DNA from 4 places in the Ornithinibacillus bavariensis genome. Region 4 is predicted to be linked to each of the others. Evidence: riboswitches for the same ligand, from Rfam matches in the RefSeq annotation. Region 4 holds a riboswitch; each other region holds the start of a gene.
The links. A riboswitch is a leader RNA that binds a small molecule or an ion and turns the genes downstream of it on or off. The one in region 4 is predicted to bind S-adenosylmethionine.
Positions count from the first base shown of each region.

Region 1: it holds a riboswitch for S-adenosylmethionine, as region 4 does, so the genes downstream of both, HNR27_RS04980 (cyclase family protein) here and metK (methionine adenosyltransferase) in region 4, are expected to answer to the same signal.
Region 2: it holds a riboswitch for S-adenosylmethionine, as region 4 does, so the genes downstream of both, HNR27_RS09855 (methionine ABC transporter ATP-binding protein) here and metK (methionine adenosyltransferase) in region 4, are expected to answer to the same signal.
Region 3: it holds a riboswitch for S-adenosylmethionine, as region 4 does, so the genes downstream of both, HNR27_RS00520 (O-acetylhomoserine aminocarboxypropyltransferase/cysteine synthase family protein) here and metK (methionine adenosyltransferase) in region 4, are expected to answer to the same signal.

Region 1 covers NZ_JBNPWZ010000002.1:217,963-226,071, forward strand. Annotated here, with positions in the region: gene rbsK (ribokinase) at 1-176, shown strand, start outside; gene rbsD (D-ribose pyranase) at 173-568, shown strand; gene HNR27_RS04960 (sugar ABC transporter ATP-binding protein) at 589-2,118, shown strand; gene HNR27_RS04965 (ABC transporter permease subunit) at 2,096-3,031, shown strand; gene rbsB (ribose ABC transporter substrate-binding protein RbsB) at 3,097-4,041, shown strand; gene HNR27_RS04975 (5-methyltetrahydropteroyltriglutamate--homocysteine S-methyltransferase) at 4,102-5,205, opposite strand; gene HNR27_RS04980 (cyclase family protein) at 5,228-5,977, opposite strand; SAM riboswitch class I at 6,064-6,165, opposite strand; gene HNR27_RS04985 (SCO7613 C-terminal domain-containing membrane protein) at 6,319-8,109, shown strand, end outside.
Region 2 covers NZ_JBNPWZ010000004.1:214,185-222,293, forward strand. Annotated here, with positions in the region: gene HNR27_RS09835 (WD40/YVTN/BNR-like repeat-containing protein) at 138-1,052, shown strand; gene HNR27_RS09840 (hypothetical protein) at 1,042-1,902, shown strand; gene HNR27_RS09845 (DUF4256 domain-containing protein) at 2,056-2,619, opposite strand; gene HNR27_RS09850 (hypothetical protein) at 2,670-3,287, opposite strand; SAM riboswitch class I at 3,553-3,670, shown strand; gene HNR27_RS09855 (methionine ABC transporter ATP-binding protein) at 3,816-4,841, shown strand; gene HNR27_RS09860 (methionine ABC transporter permease) at 4,831-5,493, shown strand; gene HNR27_RS09865 (MetQ/NlpA family ABC transporter substrate-binding protein) at 5,524-6,381, shown strand; gene HNR27_RS09870 (M20 family metallopeptidase) at 6,397-7,596, shown strand; gene HNR27_RS09875 (DUF418 domain-containing protein) at 7,730-8,109, opposite strand, start outside.
Region 3 covers NZ_JBNPWZ010000001.1:108,991-117,099, reverse strand. Annotated here, with positions in the region: gene HNR27_RS00535 (short-chain dehydrogenase) at 61-618, shown strand; gene megL (methionine gamma-lyase) at 578-1,798, opposite strand; gene rarD (EamA family transporter RarD) at 2,023-2,940, shown strand; SAM riboswitch class I at 3,006-3,123, shown strand; gene HNR27_RS00520 (O-acetylhomoserine aminocarboxypropyltransferase/cysteine synthase family protein) at 3,226-4,926, shown strand; gene metX (homoserine O-acetyltransferase MetX) at 4,952-5,995, shown strand; gene HNR27_RS00510 (homoserine dehydrogenase) at 6,021-7,031, shown strand; gene HNR27_RS00505 (SGNH/GDSL hydrolase family protein) at 7,255-8,109, shown strand, end outside.
Region 4 covers NZ_JBNPWZ010000001.1:803,275-811,383, forward strand. Annotated here, with positions in the region: gene HNR27_RS03810 (phosphotransferase family protein) at 1-251, shown strand, start outside; gene HNR27_RS03815 (ABC transporter permease) at 505-1,311, opposite strand; gene HNR27_RS03820 (ABC transporter ATP-binding protein) at 1,347-2,123, opposite strand; gene HNR27_RS03825 (ABC transporter substrate-binding protein) at 2,136-3,131, opposite strand; gene pckA (phosphoenolpyruvate carboxykinase (ATP)) at 3,324-4,910, opposite strand; SAM riboswitch class I at 5,124-5,231, shown strand; gene metK (methionine adenosyltransferase) at 5,350-6,549, shown strand; gene HNR27_RS03840 (gamma carbonic anhydrase) at 6,600-7,127, opposite strand; gene mnmM (tRNA 5-(aminomethyl)-2-thiouridylate-methyltransferase MnmM) at 7,141-7,704, opposite strand; gene HNR27_RS03850 (arginase family protein) at 7,912-8,109, shown strand, end outside.

The DNA.
Region 1 (8,109 bases), on a different contig from region 4:
ATACCTTTAATGGAGCATTTGCAACAAAGATTGGAAGTGGCGCTTCATTAGATGATGCAATTCTCTTTGCCAATGCAGCTGCAGCTCTTTCCGTGACAAAATTTGGTGCGCAGGCTGGTATGCCAACAGAACAACAGGTTAACGACTTTTTAAAGGAAAGGGATTTAGCAAAATGAAGAAAGCAGGAATTATAAATCGTGACATTGCCACAATACTTGCTCGTATGGGGCATACCGATAGGATTGTAATAGCTGATTGTGGATTACCAATTCCAGACCAGGTACCTTGCATTGATCTATCGTTAAAGCTTGGGGAGCCAAGCTTTACAAATGTTCTAGAAGTAGTCCTTGAGGATATGGTAGTCGAGAAAATGACGCTAGCACAAGAAATCAAAATAAACAATAGCGCTTTACATGATAACTTAACAAATAATTATTCAGCTATCAATATTGACTATATCACCCACGAAGAATTAAAACAGCAATTAAGTCATGTAAAAGCCATCATTCGTACTGGTGAAGCAACCCCATACGCAAATGTGATTCTCCAATCTGGCGTTTTATTTTAAATGAAAGGAGCAAGGGTCTTATGACGGTTACACCTTTAGTTGAAATGGTTGGGGTGAGTAAATCTTTTTCTGGTAATCAAGTCCTTCATAATGTGCAATTCGAAGTAAAAAAAGGTGAGATTCATGCACTTATGGGAGAGAACGGAGCGGGAAAATCAACACTTGTTAAGGTATTAACAGGAATCCATGAACGTGATAGTGGACAAATAAAAGTAAATGGTGGGGAGGTTCATTTCACCAATCCCAAGCAGGCAGAGGCTAGAGGAATTGTCGTCATCCATCAGGAATTAAATATTATTCCACATTTAACAGTTTCGCAAAACATGTTTCTTGGCAAAGAGCTTACTTATGGACGTAGTGGTATCCTAAACCACAGGAAAATGAAAGCCCTAACAGAGGAGAGCCTGCAGAAATTAGGAGTTACTAATATTTCTCCAGATGACATTGCTGGAGACCTATCAGTCGGAAAGCAGCAAATGATTGAAATTGCTAGAGCTCTAGCAACAAATGCAGAATTAATTATTATGGATGAGCCGACAGCCGCACTGACAGAGAGGGAAATTGCTAGCTTGTTTGAGGTAGTAACAGATTTAAAAAGGAAGGGTGTAGCTTTCGTCTATATTTCCCACAGAATGGAAGAGATTTTCCAAATTTGTGATCGAATTACTATACTTCGAGATGGGGAGTATATCGGCACAGAAAATATAAGCGATACTTCCTTTGAGCAAGTTGTCAAAATGATGGTTGGACGTGAACTTGGCGAGCGCTTTCCTGCAAGGAAAAGTAAGATAGGTAATATTGTCTTTGAGGTAGATAACTTATCAAGCAAGGATGGTACATTTCATAATGTAAGTTTTACTGTTAAAGAAGGAGAGATTCTTGGAGTTGCAGGCCTGATGGGTGCTGGTCGTACGGAAGTAATGGAAACCATTTTTGGTTACCGTAAAAAAGATTCAGGATCTGTAAAACTAAATGGTAAGGAATTAAAGATGAGACATCCTAATGATCTAATTAACGCTGGGGTAGGATTTATTACCGAGGATCGAAAATCAAAAGGATTAGTTTTAGGATCATCTATTCGTGAAAATATTGCACTTGTTAACTTAAAAACCGTATCGCAAAAAGGAGTAATCTCTAATAAAAAAGAAAGAGATTTAGTAGAAAAGCTTATCGAACGTTTACATGTTAGAACAACTGGAAAAGAACAAGAGGTCAAGTCACTAAGTGGTGGAAACCAACAGAAGGTAGTTATAGCAAAATGGCTTGGTATCAATCCAAAGGTTCTTATATTGGACGAACCAACTAGGGGTGTTGATATTGGTGCCAAGAAAGAAATTTATTCTATTATTAATGAACTAACAGAGCATGGTGTAGCAATCATCATGGTTTCTTCGGAATTACCTGAGATTCTTGGTGTTAGTGACCGAATCATGGTTTTGCATGAAGGAAGTGTAACCGCCTTCATAGATCGGGAAGACGCTGATCAGGAGATTATTATGCTGGCAGCTACTGGGGGGGAAATAGAAAATGAAGCGATTCATAACGAATAATATTTCCATTTTAGGTCCTTTTATCGGATTAATTTTCTTTTCTATTATTCTAGGAATCTTTAGTGATAGTTTTTTTACATTTGATAACCTATTAAACTTATTACGACAAATTTCAGTTAACGCTCTAATTGCCTTTGGTATGACATTTGTCATTCTTACTGCTGGGATTGACTTATCAGTTGGTTCTATCCTGGCGTTAGGTAGTGCGTTGACAGCTGGGCTGTTAACGAGTGGAATGGATCCAATTTTAGCTATTATTATTGGATTATTAATCGGATTTGTTCTAGGGGCGATCAATGGGCTAGTCATCACCAAAGGTAAGGTTGCACCCTTTATTGCTACACTCGCTACGATGACAATTTATCGTGGAGCAACATTAGTGTATACAGATGGTCGACCTATTACTGGGTTATCGGATAGCTTTAGTTTTCAAATGATTGGTAAGGGGTATGTGTTCGGCATTCCTTTTCCTGTAATACTTATGTTAATCGCATTTGCTATTTTGTACTTTATCTTACGGAAGACCGTATTTGGAAGGCAAGTCTATGCAATAGGTGGAAATGAGGAAGCGGCGATATTATCAGGAATTAAGGCAGACCGTGTAAAAATATGGGTATATTCTATTACTGGTATGCTGTCTGTACTTGCTGGAATCATCTTAACAAGTCGCTTAAATTCAGCTCAGCCAACAGCTGGATCGAGCTTCGAGCTTGATGCTATTGCAGCTGTAGTTATTGGTGGTACAAGCTTGATGGGAGGGAAAGGAAAAATAGTAGGTACATTAATAGGTGCTCTAATCATTGGTGTAATTGACAATGGTTTAAACCTATTAAATGTGTCATCCTTCTATCAACAGATTGTGAAAGGGGGAATTATATTACTAGCAGTTTTACTAGATAGACGTTCAAAATAATTCGTTAGTAATGGATGAATAACATCCAAAAATAATAAAAAAGTCATTTTTAGGAGGAATTTCTAATGAAGAAAATGCTTAAAATGTTTGGTTTAGTTGCAATCTTAGTAGTAGCATTAGCTGCATGTTCTACAGACAAGCCGGGCTCAGATGATTCAAGCTCTAACAAAGCAAGTGATAAAGGTGACAAAGAGGTGAAAATTGGACTTTCTGTATCAACATTAAACAACCCATTTTTCGTTACACTTCGTGATGGAGCACAGGCTGCTGCAGATGAAGCAGGATATAAGCTCATTGTTTCCGATGCACAAGATGATCCATCTACCCAGCTAGGTGATATAGAGGATTTATTACAACAAGATATCGATGTGTTATTAGTAAATCCAGTTGACTCTGATGCGATTGCATCTGCTGTTGAACTAGCCAATGAAAAGGGTGTTCCAGTAATTACGGTTGATAGAAGTGCAAATGGTGGAGAGGTGGTTACACACATTGCTTCTGATAACGTTGCTGGAGGAGAAATGGCAGGAAAATTCATCACTGAAAAACTAGGTGATGCAGGTAATATTGTAGAACTAGAGGGTATTCCTGGAGCATCTGCTACTCGTGAACGTGGAGAGGGCTTCCATAATATTGTGGATAATGCAGAAGGACTACAAGTAGTGGCTAATCAAACAGCAAATTTTGATCGAACAGAAGGTTTAACTGTAATGGAAAATATTATTCAAAGTACAAAAGATATTCATGCCGTATTTGCGCATAATGATGAAATGGCACTTGGAGCACTTGAGGCGTTAGAAGCAAAAGGATTACTTGAAAATGTAGTAGTTGTTGGTTTTGATGCAACGGACGACGCTGTAGCAGCAGTTGAAGAAGGAAGATTAGATGCAACAATTGCTCAACAACCAAAATTAATTGGAGAAAAAGGAATTGAAGCTGCAGGCAAAATCATTAATGGTGATACAGTAGAAGAGTTTATTCCTGTTGAGCTTGAATTAGTAACAAAATAACGATTGTTAAATACCAGGTCAATTTCTCTTGACCTGGTATTTTTATAATGAATCTAATGTCTATCCCCAAACTTCCTTGGCAATTTCAGCAATAAACTTTAATTTATTCCATTGCTGTTCCTCGGTTAATTTATTTCCATGATGTGTGGAAGAGAATCCACATTGCGGACTAAGTGATAATTGCTCTAGCGGAACATATTGGGCTGCTTCTAGGATGCGTTTTTTAATCGTCTCTTTATCCTCTAATTCTCCAAACTTTGAAGTAACAAGTCCTAATACTACTTGAGCACCGCCAGCTGGGATATGCTCTAATGGCTTAAAATCACCCGAGCGATGGTCATCATATTCTAAGAAAAATCCACTTACCCTTTCTTTAGCAAACAAAGTAGGGGCAATATGTGCATAGCTTCCTTCGAACGCCCACCTGGATTCATAATTTCCCCGACATAAATGGGTGGTCACGTAAAGATCGTCAGGCTTACCCTCTAATACGCCATTGACGACTCGGAGCGCTAAATCAATTAATTCTTCACGTGTGAGACCGGGCTCATAAGCTACTAAACTTTCAGCATTTAAGCCTGCAATATAAACATCATCTAACTGTAGGTAACGTACACCAATATCATAGAAAGCTTTTAGTGCATCACGATAAGCTAGGATAATGTCATTAGCATATTCTTCGACTGTAGGATAGATTGCTGTATTTCTTATTCCTCGGTGAAATAGTTGGTTCGGGCTAGGTATTGTTTGTTTTGCCACTGCTCGCCCTGCAACAATTTCATTAAAAACCTTGAAATCCTCTAAAAATGGGTGTTCATGGTTAAAGGATATTTTTCCAATATTACGGACATCGTAGGGTTCGGTTTCTATTCCTTGGAAGGGTATTCCGCGTTCAGGAACATACCCCTCCAGGCCATTTAAATTTTCAAGAAAATCAATATGCCACCAAGAACGGCGAAATTCACCATCTGTTACAAGCTCGAGTCCTACCTCGATTTGTTTTGCTACAATTCGTTTAAGCTCCTGAGTCTCTATTTCTCGCAGTTCATCTTTGGTAATAATCCCATTTTTAAACTCTTCTCTTGCCTTTAATAGATTTGCAGGACGGAGTAAACTACCAACATGATCAGCCCGAAATGGTACTTTAACTAATCTATCACTCATTCTTTTTCCTTCTCTCTATATGTTATGGTAATAAAGCAAATGATCGTACAGGAAATCCTGATGCTTCTTTAGCCTTTGGTACAATATTAAAAATAACTGCACCTTTTGCAGGTAATTTGTCCAAGTTAGTTAGTAGCTCCACTTGATATGTATCCTGTTCTAGAACATAATACTCTCCTAAAAGTGCACCATTCTTTCTGTAATCTATTGCAGAGTCAGTATCAAATGTTTCATGTCCAACAGCTTTAATATTCCTTTCCTCGAATAGAAACTTTAGTGCATCTAGTCCCCATCCTGGTGCATGAGCAACACCACTTTCGTCTTTGTTATTGAACAAATCATGGTTTGGCCACCGCTTGCTCCAGTCGGTTCTTAAGGCAACAAAGCTACCTGCTTCAATTTGCCCGTATGTTGATTCGAATTCAAGAACATCAGCTACGGAAAGTGTGTAATCATTATCCATAGAAGCTTCTTTTGACCTATCAATGACAACGAGTGGTAAAACAAGCTCCTTCAATTCCAGGTCTTCAAGATAGCGTTTATTTCGGACAAAATGTATAGGTGCATCTAGATGTGTACCATATTGACCTGGAAACGTAAATTGTTGGGCAAAGAATCCTTCATCATGTGTGAATAAAGTTTTAAACTCTGCTGATTCAAAAGCTGAGAAGTGTGGGGATTCAGGACCAAACGTATGAGTCAAATCTACCCATTCTTTTTCTTTCAGTACTTCAATTACTTTTAATAATTCATTTGTAGCTTGAAAGCTCATCTTAACCACCTCATCCTATATTTTTTAAAACAAAAAACCTCTTCTTAAAAATAAGAAGAGGTGAATAAACTTCATGAATCTATCTCTTCTTATCTTCAAGCGTTACACTTCTGGAATTGGCACAGTACTCGTATGAGTCCGCTGCCGAGGCTTCAAAGGGCCAGTCCCTCCACCTCTCTGGATAAGAAATATTTCGATATAAAATTGTTAAAATCAATTTACACATGTTTTATTATATTGTCAATACCCTATAGTTCGCAAATTATAAAAATGTTGATGAATCAGAATCAATATACTGTTATGATGGATGTAGAAAATTTTTACATAAGGTTGGTGAAACAATGACACAACTGAGCCCAGAGGAGAAAAGGGAGATTGTACGTGAAGAATTAAATAAACTAGTAAAAGCTAGATATTTATCATTAAATATTGCTGCAAAGGTAGTTAATTCACATACAAAATATTATAGTAATCTGCCAAAAGGAAATCAGATTGAACAGGACACGAAAATACCAAAGCAGGAAGCACCTAAGCCACAGATGAATAGTATTAGGCAGACCAAGGAAGCACCTAAGCCACAGATGAATAGTATTACGCAGACTAAGGAAGAACTTCAGAAAGAAGTAAAACAAACTGTTCCTTCTCAACCAGTAATAAAGTCTAAAAAAGAATTAACTGCGAAACAGGTTAGAGAGCGTAACATTACATGGGGGCTAAATCTTGGTGTAATTTTACTACTATTAGGCGGATTGGTATTAGCAACTAGTACTTGGGAAATGCTAGGGAATTGGACAAAGACAGGGTTAATTGCAGCAGTATCTGTTTTATTTTACACCTTAGCATGGTTAACGAGTAGGGTATTGCATATTAAAAAAACAGGCTTTGCTTTTATCGTATTAGGTAGTTTGTTTTTACCAATAATCGTAGTTTCGGCAGGTTACTTCGAGCTATTTGGTAGCTATTTGTCTTTTTCTGGAGAGGGTAAATACCTATTCGGAGCGATCGGAACATTAGTGATCTTACCGATTTATGCTTTCTTGGCAATAAAACTAGCATCTCGATTGTTCGTTTGGTTTTCCTATGTCACACTGAGCGTATTAGTAGGACTAGTAATTGCTGCTCTACATTTACCAATTGATGGTTTTTATTTCAGTATTATGCTGTACAATGCACTACTAATTCTTGGTTATCGTACATTTAAGAATCATCATAAACTAACATTATTTTTAAAGGAGTTTATCCCTTTTATTCAAGCAAATCTTATCCTTTCTACTTTGCTGATGTTAGTATTCTATGATTCTGAAGTCATGTATAGTTTTAATTTGCTATTAACAGCCGTAATTTATTTTGCAATGATTTTTGTTAGTAATCATAGATCCTACCATTTCGTTTTTACTGCAATGCTAATTTATGGAGCATATCAGCTTGTAGAAAACTCTATCCTTGAAGGGGTAGGGGAGATTGCATATGCATTACTTGGAGTAATCTTTTTAGCACTACCGAAGCTTATCAAGGATTCTGGATCTTTGCATAAGATATTTCGTATAACAAGTGCTGTCGTATCAGCAATGGCATTTTTGTATATTAGTTTGGAAGGAATTTTACTAAGGGCTGGAGTAGGTTCCATCATATTAATGATAGCCTATATTATTATCGCTCTTAATTTTACTTATCTTGCGTCAACCGTTAAGAATAAGCTGTTTACGTATTTAAGTCCGATTTTTCTAGTAAGTGCCATATACGAATTAGCGTTATTAGGAAAGCTTTGGTTTAATTATGATTCTATTACATTTCCATTCTATCTATTTGTATTTCTTTTCTATCTGGTAGGTGGGTGTTTTGTTAATATAGCACTATGGAAGCCTATAAAAGAAAGTTCTCGTGACATTAGCGGACTGATGCTAATCATCACATTATTTATCGCACTACTGGATTCAACAAAATTTATACAGAGTCTGATGTTTTTCATTCTAGGATTGACTGCAATTGTCATGAACCATTATGAAAATCGAGTTGCAATGAAGAAAATTGCACCTTGGCTTCATCCGGTTTCAATAGCTCTGTTTATTATCACTATACATGCTCATTTTATGAAACCGACTAATGCGATGTTTATAGAAGAGCCTATTCAA
Region 2 (8,109 bases), on a different contig from region 4:
AGTATCCTATAGTTATCTGACATGGATGGGAGCAAGACACTTAGGATCATCGATAGATAAATCCAGTATGGTTACTTTATAGATTTGTAGAGAGCCAGCAAAATATAGGAAAATAGAAATAAAAAGGAGTTCCATTCATGAGAAATTACCTTTTAATACTATCAGTTCTTATGGTAACTGCAATCATCGTAGGAACATATTATTATCAGAATCTAGAACACAACTACACGCTTCCACAACTAAATCTACGAAATAACCTCCAAGAAGAGACACCTAATGAGATAGAAAATACGCCATTACAACCTGTTAATGATGACCCAATTAGTTATAGTTTACAAAATGATGAACTAACTATTACATACAATAAGGGGAAGGATTGGATAAAAGTCCCAGTGGATAAAAATTTATTGTTCAATGGAGAGTATCAAGGGAACAAACAGGAATTGATTGAAGGTAGCTATGTTTTATCGGAAGAGCGTTTAGCATTTCTATATAAGCAAGTTGGGCTAAACATGAAATATACTACTGATCAGGGGAATACATGGCAAGATAGTGTAATAGCTGAGGAATTTCCAGAGCTTCGTTTTCGAAAGATTGCGTTTCTAAATGATAGCTTTGGATATGTAATCGTATCAGGTGATCGTACAATGTCTCAAGAGTATTCAACAGTATTCCTAACCTTCGATAGTGGTAAAACCTGGACGAAAACTGAAGATCCTCCAACTACTAGGATGATTGCATTCGGTAGCTTTGTGGATGAGAAGACAGGGTTTCTATCCTATGGAACCATTAATCCAGAAGCACCAGATGTCTATGTGACACAGGATGGAGGAAAGGTTTGGAGGCATGCTCGTTTAAGTATTCCCGCTCCGTACGGAAAAGTGTTTGTTCAAGCGGAAGCTCCATTTATTGAGGAAGACCACCTGGCTGTTCTAGTAAATCAAGGGCCAAATGGTGATTATGAAGGTGGATTAGTAAAAGGAAAATTTATTTCAAAGGATAATGGTCTAACATGGGAGTTTTTGCAGGAGGTAGAACCGGATGAAGGATAGGGCAAAATGGAAAAAAATAGTCGGCTGGACGCTTTTTCTAATTGCAATCGGATTTTTTTGCTTACAAATGGGATTCCTCTTTTTACATGTGCGCTATCAAGTGGAGTATATTGATAACCGTATATTTTATATGATTAATCTTTTATTTGTCGTTTTTTTAGCGGTAGCGCTGCTAGTTTTACTTAAACTGAAAAATAGCCATCAAGTTATTATTGCTAGTATTGGAGTTATCTTCTTTCTTACGAATATTGTCCTACTTGAAAATAGCAATCAACAAATTAGAAATATAACAAGCATATCACCAAGCTTGAGTAAAATATTCTCGGTAAAGGAAAATGTCCAAAGTGGGGAAGCAATCTATTATCGCCCGTATTATGGTATTCTCGCTCGTCCTAAAGAAGTCTTGGAAAATAAGATAAATGGAAACAATAAAGTAAAGTGGCTGGCTAAGGATATAGCAGTTCTAACCTATAAGGATAAAAATGGTGACATTCAACAATTTGTAGGGACGTATGGCGATCGTAAGGGCGGATTATCCTATTATTACGTAGGAGCAGAGATACACGGTGTTTGGCAAGGAGATAATGTCACAGTGACAAGTGGTCCAGATGGAATAAATGTTACGGTAGGTAATGAATCTGAATTGTTCTCATGGGAGAATTTGGAGCAATTTGGTACACTAGCAATCGTTCTAAAGAAAGATAATGAAGCAGTATGGACAATCGCATTAAAAGAAAACTTTGAGGTTCACTCTGATGCTTCAAAACCTACTGTTGGAAATATTAGTTTATACAAAGCGACAATGGAGGAGAATCAGCCGATAATTCTTAATTATATTGACTCCAATTAAGTACAAGGGGGATGATTTATTTAGCTATTGCTAAACTTAAATCATCCCCCTTTATACAACTGTGAATTTCATTCTTTCTCTAAAACTTTGATAGCTAAACAATGAAATTAAGCTCACCTGTAGTGTTTCTTCTTTATATGACTATCTATTAAATTATACGGTTAATGAACCACGGAACCCTCTAGCACCATAGTATGAATCCGCACCATTGTGATAGACAAAGACATGTTCATAGCGATAATCACAAAAAAGTGCGCCGCCAAGCTTTCTAATTTCAGCAGGTGTTTTTATCCAGCTAGATGTTTTCATATCGAAGTTTCCAAGTTTCTGTAGCTTTCTATATTGGTCTTCCGTTAAGAGTTCAATTCCCATTTCTGTTGCCATGTCCATAGCGCTGTTTTCCGGTTTATGTTTTTTTCTAGCCTCCAGTGCTTCTCTGTCGTAGCAAATACTTCTGCGACCTTTAGGACTTTCAGCAGAACAATCATAAAAAATGTATTCGTCCTTATCCTGATCATAACCAACAACATCAGGTTCACCGCCAGTTCTTTCCATTTCAAATAGGGACCACATTTTACTAGGATTCGCTTCTAGCTTTGCTTGGACTTTTTCCCACTCTATATCTTCATGGCGATTCCTATGTTTCTCAAAACGAGCATTCAATACTCTAAATAATCCTTCCTGCTGTTCTAGTGACAACATCTTTTTATTACTCATATTCGCTTCCTCCTTATCACCTATTTGATCTATGTATGCTTATATTTGGTTTAATTAATAATTTGCTTTCTTATTAGCTCAACGATGTTATCATCTTCAGCTGGATCAATATAAACAAGCTTTGTATTGTTAATAATATCTGTGTAGAAGTCTTCACCAGCAGGATATTGGCCATCCCAGCGAATTGGTACATTGTAAATATTGATCGTTCCATCGCCATTCCCACTATACGTTACAGAACCATCGACTAATCGAGAACCAGCCAACTGAATAACATCCACAGGATAATTAGCACTAGTCTCATCATCAGGATTGAGAGGTGTTCCAGCTGGTATATGTTGGACATATAAATTGTCTATTTCTTGATTTGGACCAAGCTGTAACCAAACTCTTGCATATTCGATTTGTTCATTAGAGTATTCGGATAGTGGGTTGTTTTCTTCCGTATGACCTCCACTTACGTCCCCATTTTCAGAAGTATTGCTATCTGTACCAATCGACGCTACATTGGAGGTGTCAGAAGAATCATTACCGTATGCTTCCCCTACCGTACTTGATGGAATACTTTCCTCTGTATGAACGGTTTCGTTTTTAGTTGGATTATTTGCACATCCTACTAGAATAATGAAAGTGGCGTTGAATAATAGAATTTTAGTTCGTTTTTTCATTTGTTAAATCATTCCTCCATGATGTTTAAACCTTTTAAGGTCTAGTTGTTTATCTTAAATTTACCTACCAACCTTCTACTATAGTGGAAGGTTGGTAGGGTTTATTTATTAATTTTAACATAAAGCTCGAATAACATTAATTCAATCTGTCATAATCATGAAAATAAAATTAATTGTATAGAAAATAATAAAAGGTATTGACAGTATTTCAAATTGGGAATATAGTGATATATAATTCTTGCAAACAATTAAATAGTAACATCACTTCTTATCAAGAGAGATTGAGGGAATAGGCCCAATGAAGTCTCGGCAACAGATTCATGAAAATGAACACTGTGCCAAATCCTACAAATGCAACCCATATTGCATTTGAAAGATGAGAACGGAGATGGTTTTAATTTATAAAGCCTTCTAATTTCTCTATTTTTGATGAGAAATTAGAAGGCTTTTTTCGTTCGAATACTGGGAAGTTAGATGGTTGCGACTATTGGCTGCAGAGAATTAACTATTTGCGAGGAGGAGCAGACTATGATCGAATTTAAAAACGCTTCTAAGACATTCCGGCTCGGAAAGCGGGAGGTGAATGCGGTAAAAGGAGTGTCGCTTGCAATTGAGCAGGGAGAAATATTTGGCATTATTGGCTTTAGTGGTGCCGGAAAGAGTACATTACTTCGGCTAGTCAATCTGCTTGAGCAACCAACATCTGGGGCTATTCAGATCCAAGGTGTAGATCTTGCTACACTACCTAAGAAAGAACTACGAAAGCTACGGCGAAAAATAGGAATGATCTTTCAGAACTTCAATTTGTTTTCCTCACGTACTGTAGCGGGAAATGTGGCTTATCCGTTGAAGCTAGCCGGAATCCCTAAAAAAGAAATAAATGAGCGAGTTTCGGAGCTACTGAGTTTTGTTGGGCTTACCGATAAAGCAAATGATTATCCAGAGCAGCTCTCTGGTGGTCAAAAGCAACGTGTGGGGATTGCTCGGGCACTTGCTACGTCACCAGATATATTAATATGTGATGAAGCAACATCAGCACTGGATCCGGATACAACAAGTGATATTCTTCGTCTTTTAAAAAAGGTAAATCATGAACTTGGAATAACGGTTTTATTAATTACACATGAAATGCATGTTATTCAATCTATTTGTGACCGGGTCGCCGTCATGGAAGAAGGGGAAGTCATTGAAGTCGGTTCTGTCTTTGATACATTTACAAATCCCAAACACCCAACAACGAAGCGGTTCATCAAATCCGTAGAGAATGATTTACCTTCTGCTAAATTACTAAGGGAATGGAGGGAAAAGGGTGGCAAGAGGCTTTATCGTGTCACTTTCAAGGGAGAGATTACAAATGCCCCCGTCCTTTCACAAATAACGCAAAAATACAGTGTCGACTTCAATATTGTACATGGCTACATACGTGAATTACAGGAAAGGTTATTTGGTAATTTGCTAATTTCTTTTGAAGGCAATGCGGATGCGATTGAATCAGCAATGATAGAACTGCAATCTATCGTAGATGTAGAGGAGGTAGAACTTGATGCGGGTTGATTGGACAACATTTTGGCCAAGGATTTTGGAATCAACAGGTGAAACAATCTTTATGGTTATCTTGACACTAATCTTTGGCTCCATTCTAGGAATAGGTTTTGGATTATTACTATACGTAACACGAAAAGGGAACATTTTAGAAAATCAGCTTGTATTTCAAATCATGAACATTTTCATAAATATCATTCGACCAATTCCATTCATTATATTTTTAGTCGCGATTAGCCCATTAACTAGATTGGTAGTAGGTACAACAATTGGAACCTGGGCTGCGATTTTCCCGATGACAATAGCCGCCTCTTTTGGGATTGCTCGGATTGTAGAGAATAACTTGGTAAGTATTGACCCTGGTGTTGTGGAAGCCGCCAAAGCGATGGGAGCAAGTCCATTCCAAATTATTTATACCGTGTTGATACCAGAGGCACTTGGCCCACTAATTCTAGGTTTAACATTTGTGACAGTTAGTTTAATAGACTTCTCAGCTATGGCGGGAACAGTTGGCGGTGGAGGTCTTGGCCATGTTGCAATGACCTATGGCTATCAGCGCTTTGATGGAAGTGTCATGCTTGTTACGGTTATTATCCTAATCATACTGGTACAGCTGGCACAATGGCTTGGTAACACTATTTCTAGAAAGATTATGAGACGTTAGGGAACAGGTAGAAAGCGAGGAGAACAAAAGATGAAAAAATTAATCATTTTTTTACTAGCGATTATCACAGTAGTATCACTAGCTGCTTGTAGTAGTGATACATCTGGAAAAGGCGAGAAAACAAAAGTTGTTAAGATTGGTGTTACAGGAACAGATGGGGAAGTATGGCCACTGATTCAGAAGAAGGCAAAGGCAGAAGGGATTGAGATTGAGCTTGTGGAGTTCTCAGATTACACACTTCCAAACCAAGCATTGGCGGATGGAGATATTGATATTAATTCCTTCCAGCATATTGCATTCTTAAGTCAATTTAATAAAGAAAACAATGTAGACTTATTACCGATTGGTCCAACTATTATTGCACCAATGGGAATTTATTCAGAGAAAATTAAAGATATTAACGAAATTGAAGAAGGTGCACGCATAGCAATTCCAGATGACCCATCCAACCAAGCACGGGCATTGAAGCTACTTGAATCTGCAGGATTAATTAAATTATCAGCTGACTTTGGACTGTTTGGAGATCCATCAAAAATTGTGGAGAATCCTAAGAACTTAGATATTTTTCCAATCGTAGCCCAACAAACACCAAGGGTTCTTCCTGATGTTACAGCTTCTGTAATTAATAATGGGGTAGCGGGTCAAGCTGGTTTTGATCCGGTAAAAGATCCAATTTTTCTAGAAGATGGTACATCTGAAAATGCAATACCATATGTAAACATTTTTGCTGCTCGAGCTGAGGATAAAGACAATGAGACTTTCCAGCGCATTGTTGAATTATATCATGAGGAAGATGTGGAAAAGGCCGTAGAAATAGACACAAATGGTGGCTCAATTGTTATTGATATTACCAAGGAAGAATTATTAAAAATTTTTGAAGGGTTATAAGGAGGAGTAGTTAAGATGAGCAAACGTGTAAGTAGTGTTAATTTAATCGTTGAATCGATTGATTCGAACAGACAGAAGTATATTGAAACTAGCCAGGCGATACACGCTAGACCTGAAATAGGGAATCAAGAGTTTTTTGCCTGTGAACAGCATGTAGCACTTTTAGAAAGTGAAGGCTTTGTGGTTGAAACGGCAGTTGCAGGGCATGAGACATCCTTTTATGCGGTAAAGGATAGTGGCATCCCTGGTCCATCCGTCGCATACCTCGCTGAGTACGATGCACTCCCAGGTCTAGGTCATGCATGTGGTCATAACATTATTGGAACAACTAGTGTTGCTGCTGGAATTGCACTTTCTAAAGCACTTCCTGAAGTAGGCGGACGTGTCGTTGTCTTAGGAACACCAGCTGAAGAAGGAGGACCGAATGGAAGTGCTAAGGGAAGCTTTGTTAAACATGGCTACTTAAAGGATATCGATGTGGCGCTTATGATACACCCGTCTGGAAAAACAGCCTTAACAACTGAATCACTAGCAGTCGATCCACTAGATTTTCATTTCTTTGGAAGAGCTGCACATGCCTCAGGTTCACCGGAACAAGGAATTAATGCACTAGACGCAGTAATTCTATTGTTTAATGGAATAAATGCACTTCGTCAGCAGCTTCCAACAGATGTACGTATCCATGGAATAATTACCAATGGTGGAGATGCTCCAAACATCATTCCTGACTATGCATCTGCTCGATTTTACATAAGAGCTGAATCTTGGAGTAAAACAGAGGAAGTAGCTGAAAAGGTGCGCTCAATTGCAGAGGGGGCTGCACTTGCAACTGGAGCTAGAGTAGAAATTGAGCGATTCCAAAACGAGGTGAAGGATTTCGTCCTAAATTCCGTATTAGATGCAGTAATAAAAGAAGAATTAGAAGCGGTTGGAGAAATTGTTCATACGGAAAAACGAAGTGGCAAAGGTTCTACCGATGCAGGGAATATAAGCTATGAGGTTCCTACTGCTCACCCACATATTAAAATTGGACCAGATGATCTTATTGCACATACGAACGAATTCAGAGAAGCGGCGAAGTCACCACTTGGAGACGAGGCTTTAATTAAGGGAGCAAAGGCTCTCGCATCAACCGGTTATCGTCTCTTAAAAGACGCCGAACTCTTACACAGAGTGAGAAAGGAATACGAAAAATCCTTGTCTGAGAAAAGCTAAGTAATTATTGGTCAAGAAACGGTTAAGTCTACCGATATGAAGCATATACCTTATATCGGTAGACTTAAAATTAATGATTATTATTTTGTACTGAAGAAATTGTTCCTTAGCACCCACCTTTAATTCTTTTCTATTAGGCTTTCTTCCTCATCGGCTGAAACTTCAAATACGTTCCTGAACGCCATAGCCATTCCATTGGACCAAAACGGAAACGTGAAAGCCACCATCTACTGAAGAACATTTGAATTACAATAAGAGCAATTGCCATTAATGTTCCAACTAAAATGCCAAGCTTCCCAAATAAGCCAAGACCATATCCATAAAAGATCGTTGTCATCACGATTGAATGTGTTAAATAGTTGGTTAATGCCATTCTTCCAATGGAATTGAAGCCTTGAATGAAGGTGCTAGATTTATACTTAGCAAATAGTAACGAGAACCCCGTGATATACCCAATCGCTGCAAGTGGCCCACCAAGGAGATATCCGAAATAATCCAACATTAAGTTATCTG
Region 3 (8,109 bases), 690 kb from region 4:
TAAAATCGATTATACAGAACAATTTGCTATATAATACTATAACAGAAGGGAGATGAAATCGTGAGTAAAAAACTATTTGCATTTGTGATTGGTGGAACTGGTATGCTAGAAGGGGTTTGTCAATGGCTGGTAGAGGAGGGCTATCATGTATATGTGGTACATCGTAAGCCGGAGAGTTTCAAATCCATGCAGGAAAAAAGTAAAAAACCAAATCAATTGCATTCGCTCACGGTTGACTATCATGATACACAGGCATTAAAGGGGAAGGTGCGAGAAGTAATAGACCAGCATGGAGGTTGCCCAGACTTAATTGTTAGTTGGATACATAACTCTGCGCCACTTGCATTATCAACGATTCTAAAAGAGGTAGAGACAAGAATAGAGCCATGGAAATTAATTCATGTTCAAGGAAGCTCTTCTTTCTTTGTAAAAGAAAACACGACTGTACCGGAAGCGTGTGAATACAGACGTGTTTATTTGGGATTTGTGCTTGAAGATGGCAGTTCAAGATGGCTTACACATGACGAAATCTCCAATGGTGTGATAAAAGTAATTAAACGAAACATTCCAGAAGCTATTATCGGGACTCTAAAGCCTTGGAGTATGCGTCCACATTAATTTTATTTAGTGCTTGCTCTAAATCATGCCAAATATCCTCCCATGCCTCTAGACCGACAGATAAGCGGATAAGCTGATCCGTGATGCCCATATCTCTCTGAGATTCTCCTGGAACCACTGCATGTGTCATGGTTGCTGGATGTTCAATAAGTGTTTCTGCATCCCCTAGAGACACTGCAATTTTCAAGAAGGATAGATTATTTAAAAAGCTTTGTGCATCTTTTTTGGTTCCTTTTATTTCAAATGAAATAACACCGCCACCTCGTCTCATTTGTTTTTTCATAATCGCATAATCTGATCGGGATTCATCATTCGGATAGTAAACCTCGGTCACATTAGGATGTGTTTTTAATCGTTTAAAAATTTCTTCTGCATTATCACTGTGCCGATCCATCCTAACAGGAAGTGTTTTTAGCCCACGTAATAAGAGCCACGCATCAAATGGGGATATGACTCCACCGATATCCTTCAAAGTCGTCATGGCGACCTCATCTAAAAATTCCTTTTTTCCTACGACAAGTCCTGCAATCACATCTCCATGTCCACCAATATATTTAGTCGCACTATGAAGCACCACATCACAGCCTAAATCTAGTGGATTTTGTAGATAAGGAGAAGCGAAGGTATTATCAACAACTACAGGAATTCCGTATTCCTTAGCAACACGTACCACCAGCTCGAGATCGATTAGCTTCATCGTTGGATTAATAGGTGTCTCTACATAAATGCATGCTGTTTCAGGCCTAATTTTGGAGCGGATATCTTCCTCTGTCTCCATTTGGGAAAAATCATGCGAGATATTATATTTTTCTTTCATCATGGTTAACAATCCGAATGTGCAGCCATACAATCCCGATGAACAAAGAATATGATCATTTGCTTTTGTTAACGCAATAAGAACTGCAGATACCGCCGCCATCCCAGAACCAAAAGCTAGACCTCTTTCGCCATTTTCTAGTGCTGCAATTCTATCTTCTAATACCTTTACTGTTGGATTTCCTAAACGTGAATAAATATAACCTTCTTCTTCTCCAGCAAATCGTCTTTCCCCTTGTTCTGCTGTTGCAAATGTGTAGGTAGAGGTTTGAAACAATGGTGTTGATAGGCTTCCTAACATGTCCTTTGAATCGTAGCCTTCATGAATAACAGATGTTTCCATATGTTTATAATGTCTTGCCATAAATTTCTCCTCCTCTTTTTTGTATCTAGTAATATCATATTCTATAATCCTAATTTATGAAAGCGTTTTCTTTATTGTTTCATTAGACATTTCAATGATTCCTAGAAACAGCTTCGAACAGGCTAGCTGTCTGTCTTATGCAATGCCTTTTCTTTGCCTTTTCAATTAATTAAATTTAAAATGAGTTTATTTATAAGAAATTTAAGAAAAAGAAGGTTTTAGAAATGGAACGGAATACGGATAAGATTGGTGTTTTGTATGCTACTTTTGCTTACATATTATGGGGCTTTCTACCAATTTATTGGAAGCTAATTGACCATATCTCAGCTGGTGAAATTTTAGCTCATCGTATTATTTGGTCTTTTGTTTTTATGGTTTTAGTTGTGCTTTTTGCAAGGAAATGGTCAGGGTTTATTGACGAGTGTAAGGCCATTCTTCACGATAAAAAGAAGCTAATAAGTATAACACTAGCGTCAATCGTTATTAGTTTAAACTGGCTTACCTATATTTGGGCAGTCAATAGTGATCATGTTATCCAGGCAAGCCTTGGCTACTATATCAACCCATTAGTCAGTATTCTACTTGCTATTATAGTTTTGAAGGAAAAACTGACAAGAAGTCAAACGCTATCCGTGATATTAGCCGGAGTAGGGGTATTATACCTCACCTTCAGCTATGGTGTTTTCCCATGGGTATCTATTTTTCTAGCGGTAACCTTTGCATTATATGGATTGTTTAAAAAGGTAGTAGACATTCCAGCCATGTTCGGATTAACCATTGAAACGATGATTGTGACACCTATTGCACTCATCTATTTATTAACACTACCGGAAAATGCATTCTCTTTTTCAGCCGGGTCTACACAGGATAACCTATTTCTAATGGGGGCAGGGATCGCAACTGCAATACCGTTACTAATGTTTGCAAGTGGTGCTAAACGTATTCCACTAGCTATGGTGGGATTTTTGCAATATATTGCTCCAACTATTATGTTAATCATTGGCGTTTTTGTGTATCATGAAACGTTCCAGACAGAGCACCTTATTTCCTTTGGATTTATATGGCTTGCCCTACTCATCTATTTAGGTTCCGTTTATCGGTTCCCTGTAAAGAAAATGAAAAGTTTGGACCAACAAAAATAATTATAAAATAAGTATTGACATATTATTTTAATGTCTATAATATATTATTCAATATACATTTTAATCTCTTATCAAGAGCGGTGGAGGGAATAGGCCCTATGAAGCCCGGCAACCTTAGGCGAAAGACAACTTTCCTTAAAAGGTGCTAAATCCTACAGGTCAAACAGATCTGGAAGATAAGAGGAGGAACGGCACTGTAATTTATGCGCCCTCTTCTTAGGAAGAGGGCTTTTTTATTTCCTCTCTCTTCCTCCAGACAACCAAAAAATAAGGAGGAATTTAATAATGACCAATTTTCATGTTGAACAACCTGAAACTACTCTATTACATGGTGGCCAGATTCCTGATCTGGCAACTGGTTCAAGAGCACTTCCAATCTATCAAACTACTTCATATGTTTTCCGCGACACAGAGCATGCGCAAAATTTATTTGCCTTAAAAGAACCTGGGAATATTTATACAAGGATTATGAACCCTACAGTTGATGCATTTGAAAAGCGAGTAGCCATTCTTGAGGATGGTACACAGGCAGTAGCAACGTCCTCTGGGATGGCAGCAATTACATTAGCTGTACTGAATCTAGCTGGTGCAGGTGATGAAATTATCGCTGATAGTAATTTATACGGCGGTACATACAATCTATTTGCTAAGACGTTACCAAAGTATGGCATCACAGTAAAGTTTGTTGATGGAACAAATCCTGAGGAAATCAGTAAAGAAATTACAGATAAAACCAAGGCTGTTTTTGCTGAAATAATTACCAACCCAAGCTTGAATGTATTTGATATAGAAAGAGCTGCGAGTATTTGCCATCAGCATCATATTCCACTCATCATCGATAATACCTTTGGTACACCGATACTTTCTAAGCCCTTAACATGGGGTGCAGATATCGTTGTGCATTCTGCGACAAAATGGATTGGCGGTCATGGTACTTCAATTGGTGGAGTTGTTGTAGACGGAGGGAGATTTGACTGGAATAATACGCGTTTTACAGAATTCACACAGCCAGACGAAAGCTATCATGGTATTCGCTATGCAGACCTTGGCCCCCTTGCATATGCAACCAAATTAAGAGTACAGCTTCTCCGTGATATCGGTGCCTGTTTAAGTCCACAAAATGCTTTTTTATTACTACAGGGATTGGAAACATTACATTTACGAATGGAACGCCATTGTATAAATGCTGAGCAGGTTGCCGCATATTTAGAAAGTCATCCCCAGGTCGAATGGGTAAACTATCCTGGCTTACCAAGCCATTCATCCCATGAGCTCGCAAAAAAATATTTACGAGGTGGCTTTGGTTCGATGATTACCTTTGGTATTGCAGGCGGCAGAGAAGCTGGACGTAAACTGATTGATTCGATAAGGCTTTGGTCCCATGTTGCAAATGTCGGTGATGCTAAATCACTAATTATTCATCCTGCATCCACAACACATCAGCAATTAAGTAGAGAGGATTTGAAGAAGAGTGGCGTCAGTGCGGAATTAATTCGCCTATCTGTCGGAATTGAAGCTATTGAAGATATTATCCAGGATTTAAACCAAGCGATTGCAATAGCAACGAATCAAGAAGAGAATACAAATACGGACGAAGATCCGATTATTCATTGGCTTCTCCACTCACCATTTGATAGAACTGACGGCATTCATAAAAAGGTAATTGCTTTTCCGGAATATTCAATATCACAAGTGGTTAGTACCAATATAGAAAAACTGAAGCTATATGGCTTTGATGTCCAAAACCTCAGTGACGCTGCTTGTGTAGATGCCGTAATTGTGAATGATGACAACCTTCCCCCTTCTGCAATTGAAGAACTTGTTAATAAACAAGTAAAAATACTATGGGTTGAAAAATCAAATGCGAACGACACCATTCTTCATCACTTGGAGGCCATAGGCATAAAGGTGATAACAAATCGTTCTTTATTGGAAGAGCTACTAAAAATTCGCGGGATAGAGAAACAACAAATACAAATGAGTTAACCCTTCTTGAGGAGTGGGTAAGTCGATGTCTAAGCAAACAAACTACCAAACTACTACAGGAACTGTAGCTATTGGTCCAATCCAATTAGAATCTGGGGAAACCCTAACACAGGCAGTCTTAGCATATGAATGGGTAGGTCCAGCCGATGCACCCGTCATTCTAGTCTGCCACGCATTAACGGGCAATCATATAACCGTAGGAAACCCGGAAGAGCCTGGGTGGTGGAATGGACTGATTGGTACAGGTCAATCAGTGGATACAGATTATTATCAAGTCATTACCTTTAATGTTCTTGGTGGTTGTAATGGTTCAACAGGACCAACGAGTATCAATCCAACAACCAGAAAACAATATCGTGCCGCTTTTCCCAAAATTACTATTCGAGATATGGTTCATGCTCAGTACCTCGCTCTACAGAATTTAGGAGTTAAAAAGCTATATGCTATCATTGGGGGTTCACTTGGAGGAATGCAGGCATTAGAATGGGGGCTTCTTTATCCGTGTTTTATGGAGAAGCTAATTGTCCTAGCAGTAACTCCTACCCTATCTAACTATGGAATCGCCTATAATCATATTGCTGAGGAGGCTATTAAGGCAGATCCTAATTGGAATAGAGGGAATTACTCATTTTCGGAGAACATACGAGGGTTAGAGATTGCTAGGATGATTGGAATGGTAACCTACCGAAGCCCCGTTCTATTTGAAGAGCGTTTTAAACGCTTAAAAGACGGCGAGCTTTTCGAAATTGCATCTTATTTGAACTACCAAGGAGAAAAGCTTGCTAAACGCTTTGATGCAAATAGTTATATAACTCTACTTCAAGCGATGAATTCACACGATATTAGAAGAAGCCGTGGCAATTTGAGGAAAACCTGTGAGTCCTTTCAATGTGATATTCTAGCCATTGGCTATGAGCATGATTTAATCTATGAACCAAAAGTCATTCGTGAATTTGCTAGCTATACACCAAACTGCAGCTATCACCTTGTTCAAACGTCTTTCGGTCACGATGGCTTTCTAACAGAATATCCAAAATGGGGAAAGGCTGTCAAAACGTTTCTTGACTAATTAAGAACTTATTAGGAGTGATGGTGTGGAAAAAATTCAAGTCGCCCTTCTTGGGCTGGGAACTGTTGGAAAAGGTGTTTATCGAACCTTGCAAAAACTCAACAAACGTATAGAGGAAAAGCTAGGTGTATCCATCGAGGTTACGACCATATTAGTAAAACACCCAGAAAAACATAGGAATTTCGAGGGTAACCATCTCATTACGACCGATTTCCAACATATACTCGATAATCCAGAAATAAAACTTGTTTTGGAGGCAATTGTTGGTGTTGAACCGGCCTATTCGTATTTAGCAAAAAGTATTAAGGCTAAAAAGCATGTCATAACTGCCAATAAAGCGATGTTTGCCCATCATGGAAAAGAATTACTTGCACTTGCTGAAGATTACCATGTTCAGGTTGGCTTTGAAGCTACGACCGCAGGCGGAATCCCGATTATCCAAACCATCCGTAAGCTCCTACACGTCAATCAGATACGGCAAGTTACAGCCATTTTAAATGGTACCTCTAATTATATACTAACGGAAATGCGTGAGAAGAAGATTCCTTTTAAACAAGCACTTTATCAAGCACAGCAATTAGGATATGCAGAATTAGACCCGACAAATGATATCGAAGGATTCGATGCTTTTTTTAAGCTAATGATTTTAAGTGAACTCATCTTTCATGAGCAGCCTGCCTGGAGTAATGTTGATCGGATAGGGATTAAAGATATTACACTGCGAGAGTTATTGGAACAGCAAGAATGCGGTAAACGAATAAAACATCTCGCCTCCTTACAGCTTATAGATGAACAAATCCGCGCCAGCATCATACCGGTAAGCATACCCGCTACTCACCCGCTATATTCGATTGAAGGGGTTGATAATGGAATCGTTCTTGAAACTGATTTAGTCGGGAGGATAATCTTAGCTGGTCCAGGAGCAGGAGCATTTCCAACAGCAAGTGCCATGCTGGAGGATTTAGCCATTATTCTTCGCTCTCTACACCAAAGTACCATCACAGTAAGTCAGGAATTGATAAATAGTACTACCTAAAACGCCTCTTCGGCGTTTTTTTCTTTTTGATGACAAAGTTCTCCTTTACTTTTAAAAGTGGATAGTTTTGGGTATACATATAAAGTAAAGCTTGAAATTGTGGGCTAACCATCTTTATTTTGAAGGTATTTCAGTAGAGTAATGTTTTGTAATTACATAAAGTAATGTAACAGTATTTATAGATATTTGTTACAAAAATTGTTCTATTATAGGTGTGTTAATCATGAAAAAAAAGACAACGATGATTTTAATTACACTCCTAATTTTGTTTGTAGGAATTGGGATTACGATACGTGAGCAGCAGGAAGACACCAATTTACTACCTTCTAAAACGAAGGAGGTAAATGAAGATGACGTTAATACACAAAAGAAAGAAAATGAAAATGTAAGCAAAGGAGAAACCAGTACACCCGCTGATTTTTTATCGAAGGAATTTTTCACTACCATTAAACGTACGATACATTACTTGTCAGGAAAAAATCTACGAATAGTCGCCATTGGTGATTCCTTGACTCAAGGTGTTGGAGACAATACAGGTCAGGGGGGGTATGTCGGTATATTAGATACGTATATTAATCGTGATAAGAAAATAGCCACATTTGAGAACCTAGGGTTACGCGGTAACCGGACAGATCAGTTAATCAATCGATTGAATGAACCGGCTATAAAGGAATCTATACAAAATGCAGACATTATTCTGATCACTATCGGTGCAAATGATATCATGAAAGTTCTAGAGGAAAACTTCATGAATATTACCTATAAGGCCTTTTCTGACGAACGTGTATATTATGAAAAACGCTTACGTGAAATTTTTTCAAAAATGAACGCGCTAAATCCAAATGCTTCTATCTATCTCATCGGCTTCTACAATCCGTTCCAGCAATATTTTCAACATATTAAAGAACTCGATATGATTGTCGATGATTGGAATAATACTAGTAAGAAGGTTGCCGAGGATTATGGTGTAACCTTTATCCCAACAAAAGACTTATTCATAAATACCAATAATAACTTATTTGCTGATGATCATTTTCATCCCAATGAAAATGGATACCAATTAATGGCTGAGAGAATA
Region 4 (8,109 bases):
ATATCATCGATTGGGTAGATTCGAGTTCAGGTAATAGATGTGCTGATGTTTGCCGAACATATCTTTTATATACCCTACATTTTAACGAAATAGCCGAACATTATTTAACACTTTATTGCGAAAAAAGTGGACTAACTAGAAATGAGGTATTAGAATGTGAACCGATTATTGCTGGGGCGAGAATGGCAGAGATTGTCCCAACAGAAAATCCCGATAGTTTGCTTGAAATTATACGTCGGCATACCGATTGACTTAAATGAACGGTTTCTCTCCAGTTATTCACAGTAGAGGGGGAGGATATGCACCAAAAATACCCGATACATTCAAAAAATTAGGAAAATCGAAAATCGCTATCTATTCTTAACTGTAAAAATCGGCTAAGTGTACTAATGATAAGCAATAAACACATAAAAATAGCGAGGATGCATGGTGCTATGAAGCATCCCGCTATTTATTTAAATTAGATGATATTTCTGAGTAGCATGCAACTATTTATATAGCGTACTAAGTTGTATGTTTTATTAACCAGCCCTCAATTTTTTCCACAACTTTATACATTATTGCAGCGATGCACGCAATAAGGATTAAAGCAGCCATTACTAATGTGAAATCAAATACTTGGAACCCATAAACAATGAGGTATCCTAGCCCAACCTTTGAAACTAAGAATTCACCGACAATAACACCAACCCACGATAAGCCAACATTTACTTTTAGTGTTGAGATCATAACGGGTAAGGTAGCAGGGAATACAGCTGATTTGAAGCATTGCCAACGAGAAGCTCCGAAGCTTTTTAATACTTTTTCATAGTTGGGATCTACTTCTCTAAAGCCGGTATATACAACAATAGTCGTAATGATTACGGATATAATTGCCCCCATAGAAATGATGGAGACATACCCAGGTCCTAAAGCTACAATGATAATTGGCCCCAATGCAACCTTAGGCATAGCATTTAAAATTACAAGATAGGGGTCTAATATTTTTGAAAATCTGGTGGAAGACCATAGTAGGGTTGCGAGAATGATTCCGAGTAGTGTACCAATGATAAAGCCTAAAAGTGTTTCGATTAAGGTAACCCACGTATGCGTTAAAATAGAACCATCTGACAACTTTTCTAGTAATAGGTTATAGACCCTTGAAGGGGAACTGAATATTAGTGGGTCAAGCCAGTTCATTCTGCTAGCAAACTCCCATAAACCGAAAAATCCAATAAGGATGAATATCTGCCATATAACCACTATTTTTCTTTCACGTTTTAGCTTTTGCATATGCATATTCAATAATTGTTGGTCTTCCTTATCTAGCATTGCTACATCCCCTCTCTGTGTTTAATTGGGAAGTGTTAAGCCATTTGTTCTTCATTTTTATTTAACTCCTCCCAAACTTTATCGAAAATAGCTTGGTATTTAGGATGTCTTCGAACTAGAAAGGGCATCTCATTTCGTAATTCAATAGGTACCTCGAATGTTTTAGCAATGGTACCTGGATTTGCACGCATCACAATAATTCGATCACTCATCGCAATGGCTTCACCTATGTCGTGAGTTACAAGAATAGCAGTTTTTTTATAAGCATGGAGTAATTGAAATACTAAGTCCTCCAGCATTAATTTTGTTTGATAATCTAGTGCAGAGAATGGTTCATCTAGTAGTAGAATTTTAGGCTTGGTAATTAAGGTTCGTACAAGAGCAACTCTTTGTCTCATACCACCTGATAAAGAGGTTGGATATTGATTTTCAACGTCATTTAAGCCAACCTCAATTAATAATTTCTTTGCTTCAACTTTTATTTCTTCATCCACATTTTTTTGGATAGTAGGTCCAATCAATACATTATCTAGGATAGTTTTCCAAGGGAATAAATAATCCTGCTGAAGCATGTAACCGATATCTCGTTTTGATTTTTCTACTGGCTTGTTATTAAGAAGTACCTTTCCAGACGTATGTTTCATGATTCCTGATACGATTGAAAGGATAGTTGATTTACCACAACCACTTGGTCCGAGTAAGGCTATAAATTCTCCTTCCTTAACAGAAAAAGAGATATCCTGTAATGCTTTTGTATAATCATTCTTTGAAAAATAATGATGTGATACGTTTTCTAAGGTTAGAAAGGACAATGTTTTCACTCCTTAGTTTGAGATGACTTTTTCTGCTATTTCTGTGTTTACTAACTCCTCGTAAGAAATATTACCGTCTGGTAATTCTCCTGCTTCTTTCATAATGTTTTTTAGGTTATTCCATTCATCCTCTTCTAATATAGGGTCAGCTGCAAATGATCCTTGACTTTTATAACGATCAATAGATGAAGTTAAAATGTCTAATTCCACGTCCTCAAAGTAATCTTTAATTGTCTTCGCAACTTCAGCTGAATCAGTATCCTGAACCCATTGCTGTGCTTTATAAATGGCACGAGTGAATTTCTCAATATTTTCTTCGTTTTCTTTCAAATAGCTTTGTTTTGCCATAAAAACGGTATAAGGTACTTGACCTGATTCCTCTCCAAACGAAGCCACTACATAGCCACTACCTTCTTTTTCGAACACACTGGCAGTTGGCTCAAAAAGTTGAACATACTCGTAATCACCAGAAACAAAGGCACTAGGAATATTGGCAAATTCAATATTTTGATTGAGGGTAAGGTCGTTGTGGGGATCAATCCCATGCTGTTTTAGTACATATTCACCTACCATTTGCGGCATGCCACCTTTACGTTGGCCAAGAAAATTAGAATTCTTAAGATCCTCCCACGAAAAATTATCTTGTTTTTCTTTCGCGACAAGGAACGTACCATCTGTTTGTGTTAATTGAGCAAAATTAACAGCATAATCCTTGGAGTCTTGCGCATACACATAGATGGAAGTTTCCGAACCAACTAACGCAACATCAATTCCATCTGATAATAAAGCTGTCATTGTTTTGTCTCCACCCCAGGTTGTTTGTAATTCTACATTCAACCCCTCTTCTTCAAAGAAGCCCTTTTCAATAGCTACGTATTGTGGTGCATAGAATAGAGAGCGTGTTACCTCTCCTAATTTAATCGTTGTATGTTTATCGTTAGAGCCACAAGCAGAAAGGAAGAAAAGCACAAAACATAACACGAATACAAGAATTTTTATCTTTCTCATTCTATTCGTCCCTTTCTAATAGCGTTTTTTCCACAGGATAGTGTATGCAAGGACGAAAAATGTGTGAATGCCTAGATAAAAATAAGCGTTTTATATAAAAAAACGACCTTTTGTGTAAGGTCGTTTAGGAACTTTGTAACATGTTGTTACATCTATTGTATATAAACCCTCTTGGGATGAGGCCAAAAATAATTATTGAAATGTAGGACCAGCTTGAGCAATTTCAGGGCTTACATGAGAAAACTTTTTAAAGTTTTCGTGGAATTGACATGCAAGGTCTTTTGCCTGCTTTTCATAGGCGGTTTTGTTAGTCCATGTATTTTTCGGAATAAGCACGTTATCGGGAACTCCTGCAACATGTGTCGGAATTTCTAAACCGAAAATTTCATCTTTAATGGTTTCTACATTATTTAATTCGCCTTCTAGTGCTGCATGAACCATTGCCCTTGTATAGGACAGTTTGATTCGACTTCCAATTCCATATGAGCCACCAGTCCAGCCAGTATTAATTAAAAATACATTGGTATGGTATTGATCAATCTTTTCACCAAGCATTTTTGCGTAGGTAGCTGGCTCTAATGGAAGGAAAGGTGCTCCAAAACAAGCAGAGAATGTTGCTTGAGGCTCTGTAACTCCTCTTTCTGTTCCTGCTAGTTTACTAGTATACCCACTTAGGAAATGATACATTGCCTGTTCTTTCGATAGTTTGCTAATAGGTGGCAATGTGCCAGAAGCATCAGCAGTTAAGAAAATAATGGTATTTGGATGTCCTGCAATACTTGGATTTACAATATTGTCTATATGCTCTAATGGATAAGCTGCTCTTGTATTCTCTGTTAGCGTTGTATTATCAAAATTAGGTTTACGAGTTATTTCATCCATAACAACATTTTCTAAAACAGCACCAAATTTTATCGCATTGAAAATCTGTGGTTCCTTTTCTTCAGATAGATTAATGCATTTTGCGTAACAGCCACCTTCAATATTGAAGACGCCACTTGAGCTCCACGCATGTTCATCATCACCAACTAATAATCGGTATGGATCCGCTGACAGTGTCGTTTTACCAGTACCAGATAACCCAAAGAATAGTGCAACATCGCCTTCTTTCCCAACGTTAGCTGAACAATGCATTGGAAGGATGTTTTTCTCAGGTAAAAGGAAGTTCATGATGGAAAAGATTGATTTCTTAATTTCACCTGCATATTCCGTTCCCCCAATTAAAATTACTCTATGTTCAAATGAGATAAGAATAAATGCCTCAGAGTTAGTACCATCAATACTAGGATCAGCCTTAAATGTTGGCGCAGAAATTACTGTAAAGGATGGAATATGTGATGCTAATTGTTCTTCAGTCGGGCGTATGAAAAGCTGTTTTGCAAATAAGTTATGCCAAGCAAATTCATTAATGACTTGAATAGGTAAGCGATAGTTCTCGTCAGCTCCAGCAAAACCCTCGAAAACAAATATCTCATTTTGACTCTTTAAATGTTGTATAACTTTTTTATATAATTTTTCAAAAATTTCTTTATCAATTGGTTGATTGACTTTTCCCCAGTCAACCTTTCCTTCAGAAAAAGAATCCTTAACAATAAATTTATCCTCTGGGGAACGACCAGTATATTTTCCTGTCGTCGCAAGTACTGCACCAGTATCTGATAATAATCCTTCTTTTCTAGATAGTACTTTTTCAACTAATTGTGCAACAGATAGATTTTTTTTAACATTGTTCCCAGATAATAGTTCTTCCAATAGAGAACTTTTCATTACCATATTCATTTAAATTTTCCTTCCTTTATGTTAATTTAATCAAGAAAGATATTTTTAAGTATAGCATGTATATGAAATTATCAATAGTATAACACATTGATTTTAATAGTCCATACTATTTATTATTTTTTATTGTATTAAATTATTAAAATTACGTGACAGCGAAATATACGGTTGACATGGGACAATATATTCAGTTAACCTTAACAATGAGCGGATACTCTCTTATTCAGAGTTGGTGGAGGGACAGACCCGATGAAGCCCGGCAACCTCACACATTTGTGAAAAGGTGCTAACCTGGTGCAAGGAAACTTCCTTGAACAATAAGAGCGAAAGGCTGGTAATTCCTTTCCTCGTGTGATGGAAAGGCTTTTTTTATTGATTAAGGATATAATACTGATAGAGAAAAGAGTACCGTACCAAGAAACTAGAGGGAGGATTTAGCCTAATGGCTAATAATCGTCGTTTATTTACTTCTGAATCTGTAACAGAAGGTCATCCAGATAAAATATGTGACCAGATTTCAGATGCTATATTAGATGAAATATTAAAAAAGGATCCAGTCGCAAGGGTAGCTTGCGAAACTACAGTGACAACCGGATTAGTATTAGTTGCTGGTGAAATTACTACATCAACTTATGTTGATATTCCAGCGGTTGTTCGTCAAACTATTAAGGATATTGGGTATACTCGTGCTAAATACGGTTTCGATGCCGATACATGTGCAGTACTAACTGCAATCGATGAGCAGTCTCCAGATATTGCCGAAGGAGTCAATCATGCACTAGAGGCACGTCAAGGTAAAATATCAGATAGTGAAATTGAAGCGATTGGTGCAGGAGACCAAGGGCTAATGTTCGGTTTTGCATGTAATGAAACAGAAGAGCTCATGCCTTTACCAATTTCACTGGCTCATAAGCTAGCAAAACGATTAAGTGATGTTCGAAAAGACAATACGTTATCTTATTTAAGACCAGATGGAAAAACACAGGTGACTATCGAATATGATGAAGAGGATCGCCCAATTCGTGTTGATACCATCGTTATTTCTACACAGCATTCTCAAAATGCTACTTTGGAGCAGATTGAAAAGGATATAATGGAGTATGTTATCAAGCCTATCGTACCTAGTGACTTATTGGATGAAAAAACAAAGTACTTTATTAATCCAACTGGACGTTTTGTCATTGGAGGCCCACAGGGTGACGCTGGTTTAACTGGTAGGAAGATAATCGTCGATACGTATGGTGGATATGCTCGTCACGGCGGGGGAGCATTTAGTGGTAAGGATCCAACTAAGGTAGACCGATCTGCAGCCTATGCGGCTCGTTATGTTGCTAAAAACATCGTTGCAGCAAAATTAGCTGAATCCTGTGAAGTGCAGCTTGCGTATGCAATCGGTGTGGCTGAACCTGTATCAATTTCCATTAACACCTTTGGGACTGGGGTTGTAAGTGAGGAAGAGCTAGTTCAAGCTGTTCGTAAGACATTTGACTTACGTCCGGCAGGAATTATTCGGATGCTGAACCTTCAGCAGCCTATTTACAGAGCTACTGCTGCATATGGACATTTTGGACGAACAGATGTAGAATTCCCATGGGAAAAAACGGATAAGGTTGATGATCTAGTATCATTAACAACGAAATAATTAATAGAAACACGCTTCGTGCAGTTTATAAGCACGAAGCGTGTTTTGTGTTAAAAAATTATTCCTAAATTAGTATTCTCCCGATAATATTTACCCTTCTCCACATATGACTGTCTCACACGTTCCATCTCTTTATAATCTGCATCTGTAAGCTCACGAACAACCTTTGCTGGGCGCCCCATTGCTAACATATGTGGAGGGATTTTTTTACCTGGTGGAACGAGGCTTCCTGCCCCAATAAAGGCATTTTCCCCAATCTCAGCTCCATCCAAAATAATAGAACCCATTCCGATTAAGGAGTTTTTCCGTACAATTGCAGAGTGCAGTGTGACCTGATGACCGACTGTAACATCATCTTCGATTATCAGTGTGTTATTCGGACTTTGATGAAGCATGGATAAATCTTGAATGCTAACTCGTTTACCAATCCTAGTTGGGGCAACATCTCCACGAATTACTGTTTTAAACCAAACACTGGATTCCTCTCCAATGGTAACATCTCCGACTACGACCGCATCTTTGGCGATAAATGCAGTAGGATGGATAGTTGGTGAGATATTTTTATAATGGTGTATCATTAATGATCCTCCTCTATTTTTTTTGAATAGCAATGATAAACGGTGGATTATTTTTCTGATTTATAAAACCATATCGTAGGACATCAAACTTTTTCTGGTCTAGTGAAATAACATACTTTAGTATTGAATTTTTTTCGTTTTCTCCACCGTCATGTCCGTAGTAAACAACAAGGATGATACGTCCATTTGGTTTTAAATAAGGTAAAACAGATTGAATAGCCTTTATTGTAGATTCACCTTTTGTAATAATGGACTTATCACTTTTCGGTAAATAACCGAGATTAAAAATAGCACCGCCTATTTTTCCTGCTAAATCCTTTGATAAATAGTTTTCCATATTAGCATGGCTGTCTAAAACAAGGGAAACATTCGTGCAATTATTTTCAATTAATAATTGATCCGTATTATTAATAGCTTTCTCTTGAATATCAAAGGCAATAACTTCACCATTTTCTCCAACAAGTTTACTTAAAAATAAAGTATCATTACCATTACCACAGGTGGCATCTATAACTGTTTCACCTGGCTGAATAATTTCTTCTAATAGGTGATGAGAATATTTTAATATGCTTTTCATTGCGATCTCCTTTAATAAATCAAATCTATTTAAGCATAGCATGGATAAATGTAATCGTAAATTATTGGCATTATAGGATGAAATCATATTATTCTTGATGTGTTCAAGCTAGAGATTTCCTAGTGTTATGTTATATTAATATTAATAATATTCTATTTATTGATTAAATTTTGTGAAACAATGAACAATCAAATAGGGGGAATGAAAGTGAAAAGTATTGTATCCTTGTTGGACTTTGATGGGGCATACAAGAGACAATCTTTCTATCATGAAGGCTCCTACAATTGGATTGATTTTAATGTTATGCAAAATGTTAGTTTATTCTGCGAGAAGAGTACCCTATTGAATATTGCTGATAAACTAAACGATTATCAAGAAAGCAGCGTATATTATTTAGGTAGTGGT